Regions from separate parts of the Exiguobacterium sp. s80 genome, predicted to be linked through region 1. Evidence: a T-box and tRNA genes for the amino acid it is inferred to sense, from the RefSeq annotation. Region 1 holds a T-box; the other regions hold tRNA genes.
The links. A T-box is a leader RNA that pairs with one kind of tRNA and senses whether it is charged. The one in region 1 lies ahead of argS (arginine--tRNA ligase), so its partner is inferred to be a tRNA-Arg.

Region 1 (8,343 bases):
GCTCGTCACACAAGGAACAGAACCGCAACTTGCCTTACACATCAACACGGGGTTAACAGCCGGTCTCTCAGGAAATGAAATCGTCGAAGCCATCATGCACCTCGTGCCCTATACAGGTTTCCCGCGTGTCTTAAATGCCCTTGAAGTCGCAAAAACTGTTTTCGCAGAACGTGGTATCACTGTCGAAACGGACTAAGCGAACGGAGGATGAACGATGCATCTGGCAGGGTATAATCCTATTACAAGGGAGAGATGCTAGATGCAATATGCACTGATTGCCGATTTGCATAGTTCATTTTCAGATACGCGCGCCGTGCTACAGGATATCCGTAAACGTGCTCCACAAGCGACGATTTTTTCGCTCGGCGACGTCTATGAGTGCCATATCGGCAAAAAGAGAGCGCGTCGTCATATTTTTGAGTCCATCTCTGATGTCGTGACGCTTGATTTCGACTATGTTGCGCTACTTGATTTCGAAACATTACTCGGGAACCAAGAAGAACGGATTTTTTCAATCGTCCCAACCGGCGTATCCGGACTGCTTGACCGACTCCGGTCGGTCCCCCGGACAAAGCAAGTGGGTCACGATGTCCTGTTTTTACACGGTGATCAGTTCGAGTGGAGTTATACGTTAATACCGAACACCTCCCAATTCGAACAACGACTATTGTTTTTCGGTCATAGTCATCAACGTGGTTTGTTTCGCGACGGACGCCGGTTGTCGACGCAACTGGACGTTCCGATTTCCATCAAACAAGAACGGTATGCTGTCAATGTCGGTCCTGTTCTCGTCGAGCGAGAATGGTTGCTCTACGACACACAGGAAGAATCCATCGTCTACCACCAAGCATGATAAAAAGACCCTCGGGTTAAAAGCTGGAGTCATCTCCATGCTTTCATCCGAGGGTCTTTTCTGATTACAGGTAACGGACGAGTGAAGCTTTCACTAAATCGACCTGCGTTAATTCATGTTTCTCGACGAATTTATCGACGACACGACGTACTTCTCCTTGACGACGGACGAAGCTTGTCGGGACCGGTGTTTTGCCGACAAGTTGTTCGTATAACGTCGTCAATTGATGATCATCGATGACTGTTGTCATCGAATCGAGGAACAATAAGACGTGGAGACGGTTGAGATAGTCCCATGGCTTGTCTTCCGACCGGAATTCATTCCGGGCCAACCATTTTTTAAGACCAATCGCATCGATTTCACTGAGTGTTTCCTTCGAACGTGGTGCTTTCCAAAGCGCTAAAAGTTCACCTAATTTTTTACGCGTTTGTTTTTTACCCATGAAAAATTCGAAGTTCACTTTCGTTTCGAGTGCATCTCCACTAACAGGTGCGATTAAATCGGCACCTGGTGCTGTCACGACATCAAAGATGAAGTCAACAGACTCTCCAGGCAACCACGTTGCCACTCTCCCGTGAAAATCAGCGATGAACGCAATCGCTTCTTTCATGTCTTCGTTCTTGATTCGTTCTGCTGCCTGCTGCAACCGTTCGTTTGTTTCTTTATTCATATGCTAACCCCATCTTTAATTTGATTTTATTACATTTCTTCTGGAGCGCCGACACCTAGGAGGCGTAGACCTTCCGTCAATACAATCGTAACCGATTTCACGAGTGCAAGGCGAGATTGTTTTGCCGCATCCTCTTCAAGGACACGTACTTGACCATAATATCTATTAAAGCTTTGCGCGAGATCGAGGACATAACGGCTGATGATGGATGGTTCACGACGCACGAACGCCCGGTCAATGACTGCCGAGAATTGGTTAAGCATCGAGACGACCCCCCAGGCATAATCGTCAGCACTTCCGTCGAAGGCTGCACCATCATAGCCGCCTTTACGGAGTAACGAGTTGGCACGGGCATTTGTGTACTGGACGTATGGACCCGTCTCCCCTTCGAATTTCAACATCTGCTCGAGATCGAACTCGATATTGTTCATGCGTTCATTTTTAAGGTCATGGAAGATGACTGCGCCGACGCCGACTTGTTGTGCTGTTTGGTCGGCATTCGCAAGGTTCGGATTTTTCTCGGCGATATTTTGTTTTGCGACGTTGATTGCATCTTGAAGGACTTCTTCAAGCAAGACGATCCGCCCTTTACGCGTCGACATCTTTTTGCCATCTTTCATGATAAGCCCGAATGGTACATGGTGCATGCCGTCAACATTATCAAAACCAAGCTTTTTCAAAACTGCAAACAACTGTTTGAAATGGAGCGCTTGTTCTCCGCCGACGACATAAAATGCTTGTTCGAAACGATACGTTTCGAGGCGATAGACAGCCGCTGCCAAGTCGCGTGTCGCGTAAAGCGTCGCGCCATCTTTTTTCTTGATCAGCGCGGGCGGCATACCTTCTGCTTCAAGATCAACGACCATCGCGCCTTCAGACTCGACGAGCAGTTCTTTTTCTTCTAATAAGTCAATGACATGCTGCATTTTGTCATTATAGAAGGCTTCTCCGTTCAGGCTGTCGAACTGTACACCAAGCATGTCATAAACACGGCTGAATTCGACGAGTGAGACTTCACGGAACCATTTCCAAAGAACGGTTGCCTGTTCGTCACCTTGCTCGAGTTTTTTGAACCAGGCCCGACCTTCATCTTCAAGTTCCGGCTTACTTTCTGCTTCTTCATGGAACCGGACATAGAGTTTCAATAGTTCTTTGATTGGCTCAGCCCGGACATCTTCTTCTTTACCCCACATGTTGTAAGCCACCATCAATTTACCAAACTGCGTGCCCCAATCACCTAAGTGGTTGATTCCAACGACGTCATATCCTTTTTTACGTGAAATTTGGTTCAACGCATTTCCGATGACCGTCGAACGCAAATGTCCCATCGAGAACGGTTTTGCGATGTTTGGTGAAGAGAAGTCGGTGACAATCGTCTTCCCATTCGACTCACTTGATCCGTAGTCCGCTTTTTCGTTTAAGACACGATTGACGATTTCTTGCGAGACGACCTCACGGTTCAAGAAGACGTTGACGTATGGTCCGACTGGTTGAACGTTCGCAAAGAGTGGATTATCGATTTTTTCAGCGACATCTACTGCAATCATGTTGGGTGCTTTGCGGAATGCTTTCGCCAACAAGAAGCAAGGGAATGCGAGATCTCCGTGGTCTTCATGTTTCGGTTGTTCAATCAGTTGCTCAATTTGTTCAAGTGTCAATGCGTCTCCGATGACTCCTTGTAAAACTTCAGCATATTGTTGTTTGTAGCTCATTGTATTACCTCCAACAGTTTATTTTTTCCAATAAAAAACGCCCTTTGCGCAACTCGCAAAGAGACGGAATGACCGCGGTACCACTCTTCTTGGTGTCGTTTTCGACACCCACCTTAATTGGGGATAACGGGGTTCCCCCGGCTACGCCTGATCGTTACGATTCGGATAGCGTCTCTGAAGTGCGTTTCACGATTTCTTTGTCCATTCAGGCTTCCACCGTTTCCTGATTCGCTGGCTGACAAGATAAAACCGTTACTTTCTTCGTCATCGACGATTTGATATCTTTCACATTATACGCAATGACTCGATTTCTCTCAACCTTATTTTTTTGTAAATCACTTATCATAATTTCCACAAATCGGGTATAGATACAGAAGGATCGCCACAGAGAGGGGTCTATTCCGCTATGGTTTACTATCGAAAAGTAGCACGTATGAGCTGGATCACTTTAGCACTTATTGTTGTTTTACTGTTTCTTGCATCGCTTGCCTTTCCCGTCCATATGAACCCAGCGATATCGCTTGGAAATGCAAGTTATCTTCTCATTTTAGTCCTACTCTTCCAATTCGATAACATCCGCCGTGGTGGGATTTATTATACATTTCAAGAAGGTATTATTTTATTCATTTTTCTTAATTACGGTTTATTGATTGCCGTCATTTTGAGTCAACTCGGTGTCCTGATTTTCCAATTATTTTCGCATAAAAAAGAAATTCGTATAAAACGATTCATCTACCTGTACCCCGTCAACGTCTTATTCGACATCGTCTATATCTCAGTTCCCGCCTCCGCTTACTTGCTACTTGGAGGTCCGACCGGCCCGGGCTTTACTTATACCGAATCACTTATCCCGTTTGTCGGTTATCTGGTGGGTGTCTTTCTTATTTCCTATCTTCAATGCCGATTCGTCAATCGTTTCTTAAACTTAAGGTATGACTGGACCCGCCTCATCCGACTTCAGACACTCGTTTACGGAATCAGTATTTTAAGCGCGCTTCTCGGGATTTGGTTTTATGATGAAAACCCGTTAGTTGCTGCGACTGTCTCGACTTTAATTTTATTCTTATTCAAGCAACTCCTACAACAGCGTGGCGCATCCTTACAAGCTACACACAACGCTAAACGGTTCGACGATGCGAAGGAACGGTTGCTCGTTTCACGCTTTGAACGGGAAGCGATTGAATCCTTACTGATTGATTTACCTCATCTGATTGATTTCTCCGACGGCTGGCTTTCTATTCAGCAGCAACGAAAACAAATCATCTATGACATTCGGACAAAAAAGACAGTTGATGTCTTACCTTTATTTCATACGCTATCGGCGAATGATCTGCGGACTCCGATTCTCTATGGCCTTCGGTTCGACTGGGGAAATGATATCCAACTCTCGCTTCCCGTCGATCGGCATTCGATGCTCGCGATTCCTTCCATCACAAGTGGAGAAGTCGATGTCTCAATCGTTTTATTTCATCAAATCGCTGATGCTTATGATGAAGCAAAAGCGGATGAAATTTCTCGCCTGCTTCGAACATTTTGCCGCGTACTCGAGCGTTCCCAAGAAAACTTTCAATTGTATGCCGAAAGCCGGACGGATGCCTTGACAGATCTCCCGAACAGTCGTGCTTTTTATGAAGAGGGGGCACGCCAGTTTGCTTCCGAACACTTTCCGCTGTCGATCATCCTGTTTGATATCGACCACTTTAAATACGTCAATGATACGTACGGACATAAAGTCGGGGATCTCGTCTTACGTGAGCTCGGAAGACGGATTAAATACGTCATCCACCGAAACGATTCCGTCTTCGCGGCACGTTATGGGGGGGAGGAATTCGTTGTTTTGATTGCGGATTGCTTACAAGACCAAGCAATCTCCATTGCTGAAGAAATTCGTCACGCCGTTCTCGATCGCCCCTTCATTGTCGACGATCACCCTCTCTCTATTACCGTCAGTCTTGGCGTCGATACAGTAGAACATCCTTACCAACGCACATTTGAAGAATCATTACGTCAGGCAGATCACGCACTGTATGTCGGCGGAAAACACAATGGTCGAAATTGTACAGCCCACTACGCTAATCTTTGAAAGGTTGTGTTTAACGTGTCTATTACTGAAATCGAGTTATCGCTTCCGATGAGTCAACAACGGCGGACATTACGGATTTATCGTCCCCCTGAGGTCGCGACGGATGTTGCATTACCCGTCATCTATATGCATGACGGACAAAATGTCTTCAGTGGTGCGAGTGCTTCCTTCGGTAAAGGGTGGGATGTTCATCTCGCCCTCCATGAAGTCGGTCTACAGGCAATGATCGTCGCCATCGATAGCCCGGATGACCCGATGGACCGGTACGATGAATATGCGCCTTGGACGGATGACGCGTTATTGATGCGAACCGCATATCCGTCACACCGGACGACGATCGGCGGAAACGGGAAAGCTTATATGGAATGGATTATTTATGACTTGAAACCGTACATCGATTCGCACTATGCGACGATTCCGACTGATACAACGATGATTGGCAGCTCGATGGGCGGCGTGATTTCCTTATATGGCCTATTTGCTTATCCGGAAGTGATCACGCGTGCCGCCGCCTTATCGACAGCCGGATGGGCGAACTTCTCTTCTTTACTTGAATTCATCGAGCGAAGTCTCCCACTGTCTGACGCGCACCGTTGCTACATGGATATCGGGACAAAAGAAGTCAGCGGTCCGATGACGGAAGAAGATTATTTGCACACGAATGATGTCATCTCGGCGGCAGTACGTCAAAAAGTCGAGCAGATGCGATACACCGTCATCGCAGACGGTATTCACCATGAGACAGCGTGGGCGAAACGTATGCCGGACGTGCTCCGATTTCTCTTTTCATAAGAATTAAGTGTTAACGCATTTGAATCATCTGCGTGACACGTCTTTTTCAGTGGTACAACCTAAAAAGGATGATGTACGCTCTAACGAGCACACATCATCCTTTTTCATCTTATTTCACGAGCTCTTCAGTCAGTTCTTTTTCATAACGATTCCGCGGGTGTTCCCGGCATTCGTCGGAACATGAACGCATCACTTTTGGTTCACATTCTTCACAGCAGAAATGCTGACGATTACATTCCGGGTTCGCACAATTAACATAACGTGTTTCTGCCTTACCACAGTAGTAACACTCGGATACGACAGTCGGATTGACTTCATTGACAGGTACTTGAACGCGTTCATCGAACACGTACAGCTCCCCTTCCCAGTCTTCTCCACGCGTGACTTCATCTTTTCCGTACATGACGACGCCACCTTTCAGATGGAAGATGTCGTCGCTGTTTTGACGTTTACGGAAATAAGCCGTGAACTTCTCACAACGTACGCCACCCGTACAATACGTCAAGACTTTTTTCCCTTCGAACAAATGCTCATTTTCATCGAGCCACTGTGGAAATTCACGTGACGCCGCAACGTCGACCTTGACGGCATTCTTGAAATGACCGAGATCGTATTCGTAGTTGTTTCGGACGTCTAAGATGACGACGTCTTCATTTTGCATCATCTCTTTCCACTCAGCAGGCTCAAGATAGGCTGCATTTTCTTTCGGGACATTAAACTCATCTTCAAAACGCCATGTGACGAGCTCTTTTTTGTAACGCACGAAGATTTTTTTGAAGGTATGCTCTTCGACTTCATCGATTTTAAATTCAATGTCGCTAAAGCGCGGATCCGCTAGTAAATCTTGCATGTACTGTTCTGTTTGTTCGACCGTTCCAGAAAGTGTTCCGTTGATGCCTTCTGGTGCAATCAAGATTCTTCCTTTGATTCCAAGTTCCTTGCAGTATGCCAGGTGCTCTTTTGTTACTTGTTCCGCATTTTCAATCGGAACATACTTATAAAATAATAGTACGCGATAAGGTTTCATAATCCTCATTGGCCCCCATGTCAGTTTTTTGCAGTAAAACGAACGTTGGCGAACGAAGCGTCATAGCTAATAGCTAGCTGGGAACGCCTGCAAAACGCACCCATTTAAGTATAATACCAACTCCGATTCAATTGTACAATCGACAAATCCATGACACTTACATCGTAATTCAATTCCCTTTCTGATGCGGAAAGAGGTAAAATAGAAATCAGCAGTTTATTTTGTAAGGAGGATTCCGAATGCTCCAAACTATCCGTCAATGGATCGAGCACATGATTATATTTCTACAAGATCTTCCGGGTGGAGCTTCGACTGGATTGATTGCACCCTTCTTAGAATCACTATTCCCATTCCTCCCACTCGTCCTGATCATCTCCGCGAACGCGGCGACCTATGGTTTTTGGATGGGAGTGCTCGTATCTTGGGTCGGCAGCATGTTAGGTTCACTCGTCGTGTTTGCTTGTATCCGCTATTTATTTCGCCGTCCAGTCACCCGGTGGCTTGAAAATCATAAGGCAGCACAACACTGGATTGAACGCGTTCGTCACATGAGTCCGATTTCGCTCGGCTTTTTCTTTTCGCTCCCGTTCATGCCGGCCTTTATCATTACATCCATCTCGGCGATGATTCAGTTATCACTCCGTACGTATTTAATCGCAGCTGGCGCCGGACGCCTGATTGTCGTCATTTTGTTTTCTTTGATCGGCAAAGAGTGGTCAAGTTTTTTAGAAAGACCTGTTCGTCTACTGTTCCTTTTCTTGATCCTACTTACGATTTGGGGAATCAGTCGCGGTATGGAAGAATGGATTAAACGCCGGGCACTCGCACGTCGTACGAAAAACTTACGTGAACTAGAAAATGTAATTGAAGGTAAGAACAAATAAACAACTCTCTCAAAAACACATGACTTACCCAAGTGTTTAATTTATTTCACTATCCGGATGGAAGATCGCTTACATGTGATGTTCCATCTTTTTTTGGTTATGCCACCCTTCTTTATGAATCAGATGTTATTTTAGTTCATGAAAGAACGATACCTGAACTACGCCTAAATCGACTTACGATTAAGACTAGGTCTTTTGAATCATTTTCATTCGCTATAATTATATAAAAATACTGTTCACACATTAGACATTATTGATGACGCTTACATTTAATTGGTAAGACCAATATTAGAATAATGTTCACTTTTCGACTCAATAAAAT
Region 2 (8,343 bases), on a different contig from region 1:
GACGCGAGAAGAACGAGCGATCTTTGACGGCGTTGTTGATTCGGGATAGCGATTGGTAGACGACGCGACCTGCCCCGATGTTAAGGTGACCCACTTCTGAGTTCCCCATCTGACCTTCAGGCAAACCGACGTATTCCCCTTTCGCATTCAACAACGTATGCGGATATTTGTTCCAAAAGCGATCGAAGTTCGGTTTGTTTGCTGCTGTCACAGCATTCCCGAATTCTTCATCACGCATACCGAAACCATCAAGGATGATAAGTGCGACTGGACGTTTTTTCATTTAAATCGCCTCCAACAGTTTGAGGAACGATCCTGTCTCAAGACTTGCTCCACCAACGAGTGCTCCGTCGATGTCAGGTTGAGCCATATATTCTTTGACGTTCTCCGGCTTGACGCTGCCACCGTACTGGATACGAACTGCTTCTGCAGCTTCTGTACCGAATTCAGCAGCGACGACGTCGCGAACGAATTTACAAGAATCTTGTGCATCTTGTTCTGTCGCTGATTTACCTGTTCCGATTGCCCAGACAGGCTCATATGCGACGACAAGATTTTTCACTTGGTCGACAGTCAAGCCCTTAAGGCTGTTTGCCGTTTGTTCACGAATGACGTCTTCGAACTTGCCGCCTTCGCGCTCTTCAAGTGTTTCACCTACACAAACGATTGGAACGAGACCGTGCTCGAACGCTTTTTTCGCTTTGCTGTTGATGAATGCATCTGTTTCACCAAAGTACTCACGACGTTCAGAGTGACCGAGGATGACGTATGTCACGTCAAGCTCTTTCAGCATGACAGGGCTGATTTCGCCTGTGAATGCGCCACTTTCTTGATCGTACATGTTTTGAGCACCGATTTTAAGATCAGTTCCAGCTGCCGCTTCCGTTAAATGAGCAAGGAATACAGCTGGTGCACAGACAGCAGCATCGACAGTCGATGCAGCTGGTACTTTGCCTTTTACTTCTTCTGCGAATGCGACTGCATCCTTCAGAGTTAGATTCATCTTCCAGTTACCTGCGATGATTGGTTTACGCATTGAGAAACACTCCCTTGTGAACTATTGGATTACTTGTCGTTAAGCGCTTCGACACCAGGAAGGGCTTTACCTTCCATGAACTCGAGGCTCGCTCCGCCACCAGTCGAGATATGGCTCATCTTGTCTGCAAGACCGAATTTCTCAGCTGCTGCAGCAGAATCCCCACCACCGATGATTGAGTATGCGTCGCTATCAGCAAGTGCTTGAGCGACACCTTTCGTTCCGTTTGCGTATTTATCAAGTTCGAATACGCCCATCGGTCCATTCCAGACGACGAGTTTCGAGTTCTTGATTGCTTCCGCATACAGTTCGACTGTTTTTGGTCCGATATCAAGTGACATGTGATCCGCTGGGATACTGTCGATATCGCGTGGTCCTACATATGTTTCTTCGCCGAATTCCTTCGTGATGACACAGTCGACCGGCATTAAGAACTTGACGCCTTTGTCTTCTGCTTTTTTCATGAATTCTTTCGCTTGGTCGATTTTGTCTACTTCGAGAAGTGACGTTCCGACTTCATAACCTTGAGCTTTGAGGAATGTATAAGATAATCCCCCACCAATGATCAACGTATCGACGATATCAAGCAAGTGATCGATGACACCGATTTTGTCGGCTACTTTCGATCCCCCGATGATTGCAGTGAACGGACGATCCGGGTTCGAGATCGCTTTCCCGAGAACTTGAAGTTCTTTTTCAATCAACAATCCTGCTACAGCAGTATCGACATGGTGCGCGATTCCTTCTGTAGAAGCATGTGCACGGTGAGCTGCACCGAATGCATCGTTGACGAAGATATCTGCGAGTTTCGCAAATCCTTCAGCGAGTTCAGCATCATTTTTTGTTTCTCCAGGGTAGAAACGAACGTTTTCAAGAACGAGAACGTCTCCTGCTTCAAGCTTGCTGACCGCTTCTTCAGCGACCGGGCCATACGCTTCTTCAACGAGCTTGATGTCTTTACCAAGCAATTCGCTGAGGCGTGCTACGACTGGTGCAAGTGAGAACTCAGGATTTTTTTCGCCTTTAGGACGTCCCATGTGGCTTGCGAGAATGACTTTCGCTCCGCCATCCATCAAATGTTTGATTGTTGGAAGTGCCGCACGAATCCGTGTGTCGTCCGTAATTTTACTGTCTTCTAGTGGTACGTTGAAGTCGACACGTGTAAACACGCGTTGACCTTGTACATCGATGTCGCGAATTGATTTCTTATTCATACATTCGTCCTCCGTCTCATACGTATAGTGAGGGGCTGTGACGCCCCTCCAGACTTTTTTTCGCAATAAGAGCGGAGACTGGTAGTTTCCGCTCTTATTCAATTGCTATTTAATTGCTCGAATTACTTAGCGATTTCTGCGAAGTGTTTGAGTGTACGAACGAGTTGGCTAGTGTAAGACATTTCGTTGTCATACCAAGCAACTGTTTTAACGAGTTGCTTGTCGCCGACAGTAACAACTTTAGTTTGTGTTGCATCGAAGAGTGATCCGTAAGAGATACCAACGATGTCAGAAGAAACGATTTCGTCTTCAGTGTAACCGTAAGACTCGTTCGCTGCTGCTTTCATAGCTGCGTTAACTTCTTCAACTGTAACTTTTTTCTCAAGAACTGTTGTGAGCTCAGTGAGTGAACCTGTAGCGACTGGTACACGTTGTGCAGATCCGTCAAGTTTACCTTGAAGTTCTGGAAGAACGAGGCCGATTGCTTTAGCAGCACCAGTTGAGTTAGGAACGATGTTAGCAGCTGCTGCACGTGCACGACGGAAGTCACCTTTAGGGTGTGGAGCGTCGAGTGTATTTTGGTCGCCAGTGTAAGCGTGGATAGTTGTCATAAGACCTTCAACGATTCCGTACTGATCTTGAAGAACTTTCGCCATTGGAGCGAGACAGTTCGTAGTACATGAAGCACCAGAGATAACTGTTTCAGTTCCGTCAAGAATTTCGTGGTTCGTGTTGTAAACGACAGTTTTCATGTCGCCAGTAGCAGGTGCTGAGATAACAACTTTTTTAGCTCCAGCTTTCAAGTGAAGTTCAGCTTTTTCTTTGTCTGTGAAGAAACCAGTACATTCGAGAACGATGTCAACACCGAGCTCGCCCCATGGAAGTTCTTCTGGATTGCGGTTAGCAAGTGTTTTGATTTCTTTACCGTTTACGAGGAAGTATCCGTCGTGTACTTCAACTTCTCCGTCGAAACGACCTTGAGTCGTATCATATTTTAAAAGGTGTGCAAGCATTTTAGTGTCTGTGAGGTCGTTGATTGCGACTACTTCGATTCCTTCAAATTGAAGAATTTGACGAAGTGCCAAACGCCCGATACGTCCAAATCCGTTAATACCAACTTTTACTACTGCCATGATAATTTTCCTCCTTTTAGTGTAAAGCGAGTTATCTATTATTCAAAAGGGGGCTACCCTTTCAAAATCGTTGTTGCGGCTCCTTCATCCGTAATGAGGATGATGTTTGGAGACTGTTTGACGTAGGCATTGATCGCTTCTGCTTTCGAATGACCACCGGCGACAACCACGACGTGTTCGACTTTTTTCAAGTCGTCGAGTTGTAGTCCGACCGTTTTGACACGGTGGACGATGTTTCCGTCCCGATCAAAATAATATCCGAATGCTTCTGCGACGGCTTGCTCGTCTTCGAGCTGTTCCAAAAGAGCTGTCGAAGCACGACGACGTTTTGCCATCGTTTTTGCCTCACCAATTCCATGTACCACGATTGAAGCATCTTTAATCATCTGTAAGACATTTTTAATGCTCGGCTCCTCGACCATCTTGACGAATGTCTCGGTGCTGACCATGTCTGGAATGTGAAGCAGATGATAGTCGCTTTGGGCACGTGAAGCCATGCGTGAGCAGACCGTATTCGCTTGAAGTTCAAGCGTTTCGCCAAGACCGCCTCGTGCGGGTACAAACGTCATCGGACGATTTTCCTTATCGGGCGACATCATCGCCGCGACCGAAGCCATCGTCGTCCCACCTGTAACTGCGATCGTATTGTGGTCTTTTGAAAGTTCACGTTTTAAGCGGGCAACTGTTGCCCGTCCCATATCGCGTTGCACCCAGAAGGTTTGATCCGAATCACCCGGTACGATGACGACGTCTTTTACACCAAGCTTCTCTTTTAAGGCTTTCGCCATATCGGAGATCCCGGCGAGTTCCGCCATCACACTGTGCATGCTTCGTAATACCGTCCGCCCTTCATCCGTCAAGGACATGCCTTGCGTCGCAACTTCCAGTAAGTCTTGTTCTTTTAAGAAGTCGACCTCCCGGCGTAGAACGCGTTCCGTCAAGCCAAGGCTCGTCGCAAGTGTTCGTCGTCCGATCGGTTGCATCAGGCGTACATAATGAAGAATGTCGTAACGTGTCTGCATTTCTTCAATCAGATCAGGCACGATTCGCTTTTGGATCTGTACTAACTGCCGAATCATGTAACTCCCGCTCCTCTCAAATTGCTGGACACTTTACGTCCCGCGTGTCATATCTTGTCCCACTTGGTACATTGCTATCATAACAGTACCCTGGTTTTGTTTCAAGTCTCGACCGTCATCTTTTTTCAAGTAAACGATTTCTTACCGCCTCCGTCTCAAATTTTCCATAACTTAAGATTTCGTTTTGATGTGCGAGAACCGGTATTTCGTAGAGGTACTTCAGACTGAGCGCCGCATCGTTGTCAATGTTGATTTCTTCGAATGTCCATTCGGGAAATTCATCTAATACAAAATCGAGCAAGATGGCGGCTTCCTCACATAGTGTACAACCCGGACGTGAATAGAGTGTTAAGTGCATGTTTTCTTTTGTTCGCATCATGAATTCGCCTCTCGTCTCTCGAAGTCCGCTTGGGTCAAACCAAGGGCTGCCCGATATTTTGCGACCGTTCGTCTCGCGACCGTAATCTCCTCCGCTGTGAGACGGTCCGTCAATTGTTGATCACTCATCGGAACAGGCGACGCTTCGAGCAGTTGAGCGATCCGGACCTTAACTAAGAAACTCGACGTCCCGGTCGTCGTCCGTGAGACGAAAAAATCTTCGAGTAACATCGTGCCCTGAATCGTCTTGACCGTTTTGTTCGCAATCGCCCGTCCAACCGTCGACGGATGATGCCCCGTCACTTCCGCCACTTCTTTTTTCGTCAGCGGCGCGAGCTCGAGCTTTCCTTTAAACCAATTGAGCTGTCGCTCGATGATGACGTCCAGAATCGCCCGAAGCGTCGTCCGTCTCCGTTCATATGCACTCAAGAACGGTTTTGCTTCATCGAGGTCCGCCCAGCTCCGGTCGATTTCGAGATCAGACCAGTTGATCGTCAACTCGCCGTCACGGAATTCGATGTCTGCTTCCGGAATCGTCAGAACGGTCGTCTCCGGAAGGACCGGTGCTTTTGGTAACCGATCGAGCGCCGCTTTGATCCGTATCCGGTCTGTTGCATCATCAATGTCTTGAAGTACTTGTTTGACAGCAATCCCTTCATTCAAATCCGTCGCGACATCAATCAATAACGCGTCATCTAGTTCGAGCGCGTGCAACAACCGGCATTCGTGCGCGGAACGTGCCGCAATTCCCGTCGGTTCACACCGTTGTAAAACGTGTCGTGCTTGTTTTACGAGACTGACGTCCGCCTCTAACAATGTTGCCAGTTGCGCATCCGTCGTCCGCAATAATCCATCCGTATCTAAGTACGTCATGAGTTGTTCCGCCATATATCCTATTTCCTGTCTCACCGATTCTAAACGTATTTGCTGAAGAAGCGTCGCTTCAAATGAAGCGACACGGTCTGCGACGCGGCCAAAATCAACGTCGATTGTTTTACTGAGATTATTCCGATAAGCGCTTGTCCGGCGTATGATTCGGTATACATGTTCTTCGAGTTCAGCAAATGATTCTTCAAGAATCGTCAACTGAAACAATTGGGACGTCGATAACGTCATCCGTTGCGTCTGTTCCTGGCGCTGTTCCATCGTCGGATCTCCCTTCATTCCATTGCATCTTTAACTCTTCTATATAGTATAGAGGAAAAAATCTTCCGACCGTCTAGAAAGTCCTCCTTAAGCATCTTTCGCCCGAAAAAAAATGTTGAATTTATCAATCGAGTATTGCTTTCCTGAAAAAATGTCGGTATACTATTAATTGTTCAGTAAAAAACATGCACCCGTAGCTCAGGGGATAGAGCACTGGTTTCCGGTACCAGGTGTCGGGAGTTCAAATCTCTCCGGGTGTACCATCTTTGAATCTACAGGCAATGCCGTTCGCGGTATTGCCTTTTTTTCTATATTGATATGTTTAATTCAATGCCATTCAGGAAAAATACATAAAAGTCGCATCGTATCTTTTGACCAATATTGACCAAAGGATTATGATAGGAATAAGTCGAATATGAGCTACATACCATCATAAGGAGGCAAAGACTATGTTAATTCCAACAGTCATCGAACAAACCAACCGCGGGGAACGTGCTTACGATATCTATTCACGTTTGCTCAAGGATCGTATCATTCTTCTCGGGAGCGCGATTGACGATAACGTCGCCAACTCAGTCGTTGCCCAGTTGCTCTTCTTAGCAGCAGAGGATCCAGATAAAGAAATTTCGCTCTACATCAACAGCCCGGGCGGTTCAATCACGGCGGGTATGGCGATTTACGATACGATGAACTTCATCAAACCACAAGTTTCAACAATTTGTATCGGAATGGCCGCTTCAATGGGTGCGTTCCTCTTACAAGCAGGCGCAAAAGGAAAACGTTTTGCCCTTCCAAACGCTGAGATCATGATTCACCAACCGCTCGGCGGCACACAAGGACAAGCGTCAGACATTAAAATTCATGCAGAACGTATCATCAAAATGCGTGAACACTTAAACAAAATCATGGCAGAAAACACAGGACAACCACTTGAAGTCATCGAACGCGATACAGAGCGTGATAACTTCATGTCTGCTCAAGCAGCAGCTGACTACGGTCTCATCGACCGCGTCATGGAGCGCGCTTAATCTGTTAACCCGACCGACCGTTGATGTTTTTACATCAGCGGTCGTTTTTTTGTTGTCTTCAAAAAAAATCCTCTCCACGCCAGGCATGAACTTCATTGAATCATGAAAGTTCGTCCCGAACCTGAAAAGGATCGTTTGTGTTAGTCGATGAGATCTGTAATATCAGACACGATGTCGTGGTTTTCACGAATCAATGTGTAAATCCCGTTCGCATGTGGTGAAAGCTCTTCTTCTGCTTGCAATTGCTTAAGGAAGAGTGATGTTGCGAATGTCACGAGTGTACTTTTCGGTACACCGATTGATTTTGCTTTTTTCGTCAAGACTTCATCAAATTTCGCATCGACTGTCAGCGAAATACGTTTTTTTTCGTTAGCCATTTCAAAAACTCCTTAATTCGAACATTTAGTTGCATCGACTATATATTATAGTAGACTATGGTTCATCTCGCAAGTTTCCCCTTTAGAGCGCACCTGTCAACGACTCACCATTCCGGAGTTTATCCGCGATTTGATCAATTTTCCGCAATCGATGATTGATCCCTGATTTTGAGATGGAGCCGCTCTCGACCATCTCGCCGAGCTCTTGCAGCGTCACGTCTTGATGCGTCACGCGTAAAATCGCGATTTCCCGTAACTTGTCCGGTAAGACATCGAGTCCGACCGTCCGTTCGAGAAATTTGATGTTCTCCACTTGGCGAAGCGCTGCCCCGACCGTTTTGTTGAGGTTCGCTGTCTCACAGTTGACGAGACGATTGACCGAATTCCGCATATCTTTTAAAATCCGGACATCTTCAAAACGAAGCATCGAATGGGTCGCCCCGACTACCTTGAGGAAATCAGAGATTTTTTCACTCTCCTTGATGTAGAGGATGTGCCCTTTCTTACGCTCGATTGCTTTTGCATTCAAATCGAATTGGTTCGTCAAACTCCGAAGCGCCGCATTGTGATCCTCATAGAGACTGAAGATTTCTAAATGGTACGACGACGTCGCCGGATTGTTCAGTGACCCTCCGGCTAAGAACGCCCCCCGTAAATAGGCACGTGCCCGCCGTTCATCTTTTAAAATCGTATCGCTGATTGAACGAATCATCGTGAATCCTTCGCCGAGGATGCCTAAATCCTGCAGAATCTTATCGGCTTGTTGCTTCACGCGAACGATGTAGACGTTATTTTTTTTGAGGCGCATTTTCTTTCGGACGAGTAGATCCAGATGGACCCCGTATGCCCGTTTTAATAATGAATAAATCCGTCGCGCGATCGACGCATTTTCAGTCGAAATATCAAGTGTCAATCCGCGGCCGAGTCCGAACGAAATCGCACCGTTCATCCG
Region 3 (8,343 bases), on a different contig from region 1:
TCCTCTTCAACGATTTCATTGCAGAGTTCGATACATTCATCGCAAATGTAAACGCCAGGTCCAGCAACAAGTTTGCGCACTTGCTCTTGTGTCTTTCCGCAGAAAGAACATTTTAGCTGACCTTTCTCTTCGTTAAATTTAAACATAAAGGTCCACCCCTTTAACGTGGAAGTTGTATAGATACGTTTCGCATCCAATCTCACGTTTTACTATTAATGATTGTAGCACGAACAAGGAAAGTCTTTCAAATCTTGGACGAGCGTTTTACAGTTTGATTTGAAGATTTTGATAATGTTTGTCCTTGTTTGACCTATCGTACAAAAAAAACGACTTCAAGACCAGAAATAGGTCTTGAAATCGTTTAGTTCAGTTAAAAAACTTATTTCGTTTTAGCATTATCAACGAGAACGTCGATTGCTTTACGGAACTGGAGATCACCTTTAAGCGTGTCGAGACCACCTTGTGGCGCGAGCATCGTTTCAAGTTGATCAGCAGGGATGTTGTAGAGTTCAGACATCGATTGAAGTTCAGCTTGCGCTTCTTCTTCGTTCACTTCGATGTTTTCATCTGCAACAATTTGTTTCAGAACGAGACGTGCTTTAACACGTTCTTCTGCTTGTTCTTTCATTTCAGTACGCATCGCTTCTTCTGTCGTTCCAGTTAACTGGAAGTACATGTCGAGTTCGATACCTTGTGATTGAATGCGTTGTGTGAATTCTTGGACCATACGCTCAACTTCGTTGTCGACCATAACTGCAGGAAGATCAACTGTCGCGTTTTTAGTCGCTGCTTCAACCAACTCATCACGCATTGAAGCATCAGCTTCTTGTTTACGTGTGTTTTCAAGACGTGTACGAATTTTTGTTTTCAACTCATCAAGAGAAGAAACTTCTTCGTCCATTTCTTTAGCGAACTCATCTGTCAATTCAGGGAGTTCTTGTGCTTTCACTTCGTGGATTGTTACTTTGAATACGACTGGTTTACCAGCGAGTGATGCTTCATGGTACTCTTCTGGGAAAGTAACGTCGATATCTTTTTGCTCACCAGTTTTCAGACCGACCATTTGCTCTTCGAATCCTGGAATGAAGTTTCCTGAACCGATGACGAGTGAATAGTTTTCAGCAGTTCCGCCGTCGAATTGGTTGTCCCCATCAAAACCTGCGAAGTCGAATACGACTGTGTCGCCATTTTCGATGACGCCGTCTTCTTTTACGACGAGCTCTGCTCCACGCTCTTGCATTGTTTTGAGTTCAGCATCGACATCTTCGTCAGTGACGTCAGTTTCGACAGCTGTGTACTCAAGACCTTTGTACTCACCGAGAGTTGCTTCAGGTTCGATGACGAACGTGATTTTAAACTCAACCGGTTTTCCTTTTTCGAGTGTTTCAACGTCGATGTTTTCAAGCGCGATTGGCTCGATACCTGATTCGACGACAGCACCTTCGATTGTATCTTGATACAAGATATCAAGAGCATCTTGATAAAGTGCTTCTTCACCGTACATTTTGTTAAACATTGTGCGTGGCATTTTTCCTTTACGGAAACCAGGTGTGTTCAAAGTCTTAACGACTTTCTTGAACGCTTGGTCTACCGCTTTATCAAATGCTTCAGCAGGCGCTTCATACGTGAGAACGCCGAGGCTACCTGATTGTTTTTCCCATTTTGCAGTCATGCTGAGTCCCTCCAAAATTGTCAATTAGCGTACATGTGTGTACAACAAGTCACATTATAGCACATCCATTCCGAGCATTACCACTGTTGAACGAATGGATTCCTCGCATTTCCTATATCGCCGTCTTCTCGTACGCTTTTCCCTCTTCTAACATCTGATGAGCACTATCGTATAAGTCACGCGCAAGTGCCTCGAGTTCTTTTTCGGGCACATCACGTTCGAACGTCATTCCAGCGAGTGCATCAAGCGTTTCAATCATCTCGACCGGGTCCATATCGAATAAATCGACTTCCTGATCGAGGTGGAGCATTTGATGCCAGGACAACATTAATAGCGCTCGAAAAGGATCGAGCCGTCTTAAGCTAAATAAAACTTCTTGCACTCCTAGCAGTTGCGCCTGCTGTTGTTCCAACCGTCTACGTAGCTGCTCGGCGGAATCGAATGTCACGTCAAGCTGCAAACGTTCGATTCGAAGCGTTAAAGGAAAACATGAGTCGTCCGTCATTAATTGCAATAATAACGTATGAAGGACGATCAAACTTTGCTGTCTTACGTCCTCACCGATTGCATAAGAGGTGCAAAGATACCGTCTCAATTCAGGCGCCTTTTCAAGCGTCAGTCCACGTAACTGCTCGAATTGTTGTTCGTACGTTCCTGTTTGAAAAACGTTTATCCATTCCGCTTCCGACTTCCCGAGCGATTTCCGCGTTAAAAACGATTCGTCCGAACGTGCTTCCTTGTCTGGTTCCGTTTGCCGTCCAAGCATTGATGCCGCTTCCTCCAACTTAACTGCTAGACCGTATGGTAAGTATGGTGAGGCTGTCCGAAGCGCGACACGAAGCGGGTATGCCTGTCCATGCTCAAAGAGGAAGAGCGCAAGCACTTGCTCAACTCCTTCGACTGTCAAAAACGATTCCGCTATTTTGATGAAGCGTTCTCGTTCTTCTTTACTCTCAGAAAAAGCATCTTGCATCGTATATACCCTATACAAAATGTCGTCATCACTCATCGCCACGTCATCGAGTCGCTTCATCCGTTCATCTCGCTCGACCCTCGTTATCCGTGCGAGTCGCATCCGTTCCTGTTCCAGCGGTCGTTCCATCCAACGGGATTCACTCATGCGCTCTCCTCCTCTACCAATCATTCTTATTTTGTGAAGGGATCGAGTCGTTCCGTCCAACTAGATATTGCGTCTTGCAGTCGTTGTCCTTGTTCGACTCCAAGCTGATTCAACGTATCGAGCGAGACGTCCGTCTCAAGAAGACGTGTCATCGACTCTGATTGATCGACATACTGCTTTAACTTATCACTCAAACTCTTTAGTTCGGCCGGCGGACTGTCGAGACTAGACAGACGCTCGTCGATTTGATCAAGCTCTTTCTCTAACTTTTGAACCGTCTCATCATTTTTCAGCTTTTCCATTTGTTGATCCAGTGTTTGTTCTGGATTTGCCGATTCGCGTGCATTCTCCGCTGCTTGATCGAGCTTAGCCGAGAGCTCTGACGTGACACGTGATGTATCTTTCGCAATCGTTTGTAGTTCCGCTGCATAATCAACATTATTTTTCACTTCGACGACTTGTTGTTTTGCGTCGTCGACCGTATTCGTTATTTCGCTACAACCAGCTAGAGCAACTGTCAGAAGGAGGATTCCACCGATTCGTTTCCTCATTGTCCACATCCCCTTTTTAAGTTCATGATACCTTGATTATAATCGAAAATCATAATAAAAAAAAGAGACCGCCCTCGTAAGGGCAGTCTCTATTTTAATTATAGCGTCCCAAGAGGGATTCGAACCCCCGACCGACGCCTTAGAAGGGCGTTGCTCTATCCAGCTGAGCTATTGGGACGTGTCAACACGAATAAACTATACTAAAACAATTCTTTCGTGTCAATCACATTACAAAAAATCTTTTCTTAAAGCGTGCCCTCTAAATGTAAAGCATTAATCTGTTCACCTGTCAGATCGTAAAAATCAACGGAATACGCATCTTCTTCAAGCGTCAAAATCGCATACGTTTTTTCAGGACGGTGTCGCGGCATACGAATCGAACCCGGATTGATGAAGAGTTTATCATCCTTTTGTTCCGCTTTCGCCACGTGCGAATGACCATACAACACGATCTGTGCTGCTTTTTGATCCGCATGATGGCCTAAGTGGTCGAGGCTGTATTTCACGTCTTGACGATGACCATGGACACATAATAGATTGACTGCGCCAAAAGGCTCAAGTACCTCATCGGCAAAGTCGTTACCATAATCACAATTCCCTTTAACGACACGATAGGGATATAATGATTCGTCCATCCGTGTCAACTGTGAGTCTCCACAATGATACGCAACCTCTGCTTCCGGATGCCGTTCGACGATTGTCAGAAGTTCCGATTCGAGACCATGGCTATCACTAACGATTAACGCTTTCATCGTTGATCACTCTCCTAAAAAAGTAGTCAGTGCTAATTCAAGTTTTTTCAACGCATTCCCGCGATGACTAATCGCCGCTTTCTCATCTTTTGTTAACTCGGCGGCCGTTTGATTTCGAGATGGGACGATGAACAAAGGATCATAACCGAAACCATGCTCACCTTTCGCTTCGAATCCGATGAGACCTTCCATCGTACCGCGTACAGTCAACGTCTCCCCAGAAGGTTTTGCAAGTGACAATGCACAGACGAAGCGCGCTGTCCGCTCTTCGATTGATCGATTGCCCAATTTTTCGAGCAACAATGCATTATTCGCTGCATCTGATTTTTCTAGACCTGCAAAACGCGCTGAGTAGACACCAGGCGCCCCGTCGAGCGCGTCGACTTCGAGTCCCGAGTCGTCGGCAAGAACCGCGTGACCGAAGTAAGCAGCTGCTTCTTTCGCTTTCAGTTCAGCATTTTCTTCAAAAGTTACACCCGTTTCATCCGTCTCAGGTGCAGCTTCGTAATCCAATAGAGAAGATACGTCATAACCTAGTTTCCCGAGCATCACTTCGAGTTCTTTCACTTTCCCGGCATTGCGGGTCGCGACGATGATTTTCATCGATGTTCCCCCACTTCTTCTCCAACATACCACCACGAAGCACCTAATGCGTCTTGACCGGCACGCAGGAGTTCTTCAATACCCTTTTCCCCAAGTTCGAGCATATCGAGCATTTCCCGTTTCGAAAATGTCGCCTCTTCACCTGTCGCCTGCATCTCGACGATTTTCCCGGAAGAGGTCATGACTAAGTTTAAATCAACATCGGCTGCAGCATCCTCTTCATAACAGAGATCGAGGAGCAGCTCTTGACCGACCTTTCCAATCGAGACGGCTGCGATTCCTTCTTTGATTGGTGTATCCGTCAGTTTCCCGCTTTGAATCAGACCGTCTACTGCGAGGACGAGGGCAAGAAAACCGCCTGTGATCGCAGCCGTTCTCGTTCCGCCATCCGCTTGAATGACATCACAATCAATCCAGACCGTCCGCTCGCCTAGTTTTTCTAAGTCGACGACAGCACGTAACGCCCGACTAATCAAACGCTGAATTTCCATCGTCCGACCTGTCTGTTTACCACGGACCGACTCGCGCGCTGTCCGTTGCGCCGTCGCACGTGGTAACATTGCATATTCCGCATTGATCCAGCCATGACGTTTCCCCCGTAAAAAGGGTGGGACTTTCTCTTCGACCGTTGCCGTACACAAGACCCGCGTGTCTCCGACTGCGATCATGATGGAACCTTCCGCATGTTTATTCACATTCGTCTCAAACGCAATCGCTCGCATCACCGTAGATTCTCGTTGATCGATTCTCATGTCGTTGCCTCCGTTCCGAGTACTAATCGTTTTGCTTGGATTGGTTGACTCAACCAATCGGTCGCGATCCGTTCAAAGGAACGCGTGTCACCTGTCGCATGATACACATGTTCCGGTATAAAATCATTTCCTGCTGCAATTCCATTGTAGTCGAGGAGAGCCGCGACTTCGAGCGCCGTCTCGTCTCCTGAAGAAATCAATTGGACGTCTGGTCCGATGACTCGTCCAATGACATCTGCGAGCAGCGGATAATGGGTACACCCTAAAATTAACGTGTCCATGTCGTACGAAAGCAATGGACGTAATGTATTGGCGACGACACGTTCGACGTAAGCACCTGTCGTCTGTGAGGACTCGACGAGCGGGACGAACGGCGGACATGCAAGTGATTCGACAACAACTTGCCCTTCGACATGTCGTAATGCCTTTTCATAAGAATTGCTCTCGACCGTCATCTTCGTCCCGATGACACCGATTCGTTTCGATCGCGTTACCTTGACTGCCGCCCGTGCTCCTGGGTCGATGACGCCAATGACTGGAATCGTCAATTTTTCCCGTGCTTCTTTCAGGACGACTGCCGTCGCTGTATTACAGGCGATGACAATCAGTTTGACATCCTGCGCGACAAGATAATCAATCATCTCCCATGTAAATTGCCGGATTTCTTCTTCCGGTCGTGGTCCATAGGGACAGCGTAATGTATCCCCGACATATATGATTTGTTCATGAGGAAGCTGCCGCATCAGCTCACGCGCGACCGTCAAGCCGCCGACCCCAGAATCTAATACTCCAATTGGTTTGTTCACGTCATATCTCACCTTCCTATCCTCTATGGTAACAAAAAAGGACGACGGTGCAAGACCGGCGTCCGAGAATGTAGATAAAAGGATTACTGAGCAAGACCTTCGCTTGTCAGCATGTCTGAAAGAGTCGTGATTGCTTCAGAAGCATCGTCACCGTTTGCAACGATTTTGATGTCTGAATCTTTAGCGATACCGAGTGAAAGTACACCCATGATCGACTTAAGGTTAACAGTCTTTCCGTTGTACTCCAAGTTGATATCTGATTGGAATTTTGAAGCTGTGTTGACAAGTTGTGTTGCAGGACGAGCATGAATGCCTGAATCTGCGATGACTTTGAATGTTTTTTCCATGATTAAGAAATCTCCCTCCACTAATAACGTACTAGTGAGTCGTTTTCGAATATGTGAACTCATTATCAAATGATAACGGATTCGAATCGATTCTGCAAGGAATTTTTATAGGCTTCATCCCATGGAAAAGCATTCCCAGCACGATCGATTTGTACCATCGACGTTCGTCCCGTAAACATCAGTTGCTCTTCGTCATCGAATGCCGCGTAATGGACGTCACACGAGGCTTTTCCGACTTGAACAGGATAGGCGTAGACTGCAAGCCGCGTCCGTGGATAAACTTGACGGATGTAGTTACACTGCGCATCTGCGACGACGACGATTCCGTCATCTGCTAACGAGTAGCCTGTCTCTTCAAGCATCAACGTCCGGACATCCTCAAAATAGACGAACGGGACCCGATTATTCATATGACCGTAGGCATCCGTCTCAGCGAAACGAACCGCAACATCGAGTCTCGTCCCGTGTTTCATTTGACTTAACCACCCATCTAAATCTTCGATATAACTAGGTACACGCACGTAAATTCCCTCCTGAATATAAAAAGAAGGAGCAGCGCCCCTTCTTTTTTATGAATTAATTGCTAACCGCTTCTCCTGTACGACCTTCGTCGCTACCGAAGAATTTTTTGAACGAGTGTAATGTCGTCTGACGGTTCATTGCCGCAATCGATGTCGTAAGGGGAATCCCTTTCGGGCAGACCTCAACACAGTTTTGTGCATTACCGCATTGCATGATGCCCCCATCTTCCATCAATGCTTCCAGGCGCTCTTCTTTATGATAGGCACCTGTCGGGTGTGAGTTGAAGAGACGAACTTGTGAGATCGACGCCGGTCCGATGAAGTTCGAACGGTCATTGACGTTCGGACATGCTTCAAGACAAACGCCACATGTCATACATTTTGAAAGTTCATACGCCCATTGCCGTTTGTTCTCTGGCATCCGTGGTCCTGGACCAAGGTCATACGTCCCATCGATCGGAACCCATGCTTTTACTTTTTTGAGTGCGTCAAACATCCGTTGACGGTCAACTTGTAAGTCGCGCACAATCGGGAACGTCTGCATCGGTTGCAAACGAATCGGTTGTTCGAGCTTATCGACGAGCGCTGTACATGATTGACGTGGTGTCCCGTTGATGACCATCGAGCACGCACCACATACTTCTTCAAGACAACCCATGTCCCAGTTGATCGGCGTCGTTTTTTCACCTGCCGCATTGACAGGATTCCGGCGAATCTCCATCAATGCTGAAATGACGTTCATGTTCGGACGATACGGGACTTCGAAAGCTTCATCATAGGCTTTTCCGTCCGGTCCATCCTGACGTTGCACGATGAACTGAACCGGTTTTTGTTTTGTTTCTTGTTCGAGTGGTGTCGCCATTATGCTTTCACCTCTTTCTTCGACTTCTTGCTGTAGTCGCGTTTGCGTGGTGGAATCAGTGATGTATCGACCTCTTCGTAATAGATTTCAGGATGACCGTTTGTATAACGTGCCATCGTCGTTTTTAAGAACCGCTCATCATCACGCTCTGGGAAGTCTGGCTTATAGTGGGCGCCACGACTCTCGTCACGTTGAAGGGCACCGAGTGTGATTGCTTCCGCTAAATCAAGCATGTGATCGAGCTGACGGATGAAGGATGCGCCCTGGTTACTCCAGCGTGCCGTATCCGTCGCCGAGATCCGCGTGAAACGTTCCCGTAATTCTTTAATCTTCGTCAACGTCTGTTCGAGCTTATCG

Region 2: it encodes a tRNA-Arg, which carries the amino acid that the T-box ahead of argS (arginine--tRNA ligase) is inferred to sense. The anticodon was not compared.
Region 3: it encodes a tRNA-Arg, which carries the amino acid that the T-box ahead of argS (arginine--tRNA ligase) is inferred to sense. The anticodon was not compared.

What each region holds. Positions count from the first base shown of each region.
Region 1 is NZ_JACSMP010000002.1:206,492-214,834, reverse strand. It holds gene KNP94_RS07585 (carboxymuconolactone decarboxylase family protein) at 1-196, shown strand, start outside; gene KNP94_RS07580 (metallophosphoesterase family protein) at 260-853, shown strand; gene KNP94_RS07575 (hypothetical protein) at 918-1,523, opposite strand; gene argS (arginine--tRNA ligase) at 1,553-3,235, opposite strand; T-box leader at 3,292-3,512, opposite strand; gene KNP94_RS07565 (GGDEF domain-containing protein) at 3,642-5,318, shown strand; gene KNP94_RS07560 (alpha/beta hydrolase) at 5,334-6,110, shown strand; gene trhO (oxygen-dependent tRNA uridine(34) hydroxylase TrhO) at 6,220-7,137, opposite strand; gene KNP94_RS07550 (TVP38/TMEM64 family protein) at 7,377-8,021, shown strand.
Region 2 is NZ_JACSMP010000003.1:167,702-176,044, forward strand. It holds gene gpmI (2,3-bisphosphoglycerate-independent phosphoglycerate mutase) at 1-283, opposite strand, end outside; gene tpiA (triose-phosphate isomerase) at 284-1,036, opposite strand; gene KNP94_RS08760 (phosphoglycerate kinase) at 1,066-2,250, opposite strand; gene gap (type I glyceraldehyde-3-phosphate dehydrogenase) at 2,373-3,383, opposite strand; gene KNP94_RS08770 (sugar-binding transcriptional regulator) at 3,437-4,459, opposite strand; gene KNP94_RS08775 (glutaredoxin family protein) at 4,578-4,841, opposite strand; gene KNP94_RS08780 (RNA polymerase factor sigma-54) at 4,838-5,986, opposite strand; tRNA gene KNP94_RS08785 (tRNA-Arg) at 6,174-6,249, shown strand; partial or broken gene clpP (ATP-dependent Clp endopeptidase proteolytic subunit ClpP) at 6,430-7,014, shown strand; gene KNP94_RS08795 (hypothetical protein) at 7,155-7,391, opposite strand; gene whiA (DNA-binding protein WhiA) at 7,474-8,343, opposite strand, start outside.
Region 3 is NZ_JACSMP010000004.1:69,753-78,095, reverse strand. It holds gene clpX (ATP-dependent protease ATP-binding subunit ClpX) at 1-146, opposite strand, end outside; gene tig (trigger factor) at 380-1,672, opposite strand; gene KNP94_RS09545 (hypothetical protein) at 1,785-2,792, opposite strand; gene KNP94_RS09540 (hypothetical protein) at 2,819-3,343, opposite strand; tRNA gene KNP94_RS09535 (tRNA-Arg) at 3,448-3,521, opposite strand; gene KNP94_RS09530 (metallophosphoesterase family protein) at 3,589-4,095, opposite strand; gene KNP94_RS09525 (XTP/dITP diphosphatase) at 4,102-4,698, opposite strand; gene rph (ribonuclease PH) at 4,695-5,450, opposite strand; gene racE (glutamate racemase) at 5,447-6,256, opposite strand; gene KNP94_RS09510 (phosphocarrier protein HPr) at 6,340-6,603, opposite strand; gene KNP94_RS09505 (acyl-CoA thioesterase) at 6,669-7,124, opposite strand; gene sdhB (succinate dehydrogenase iron-sulfur subunit) at 7,180-7,986, opposite strand; gene sdhA (succinate dehydrogenase flavoprotein subunit) at 7,986-8,343, opposite strand, start outside.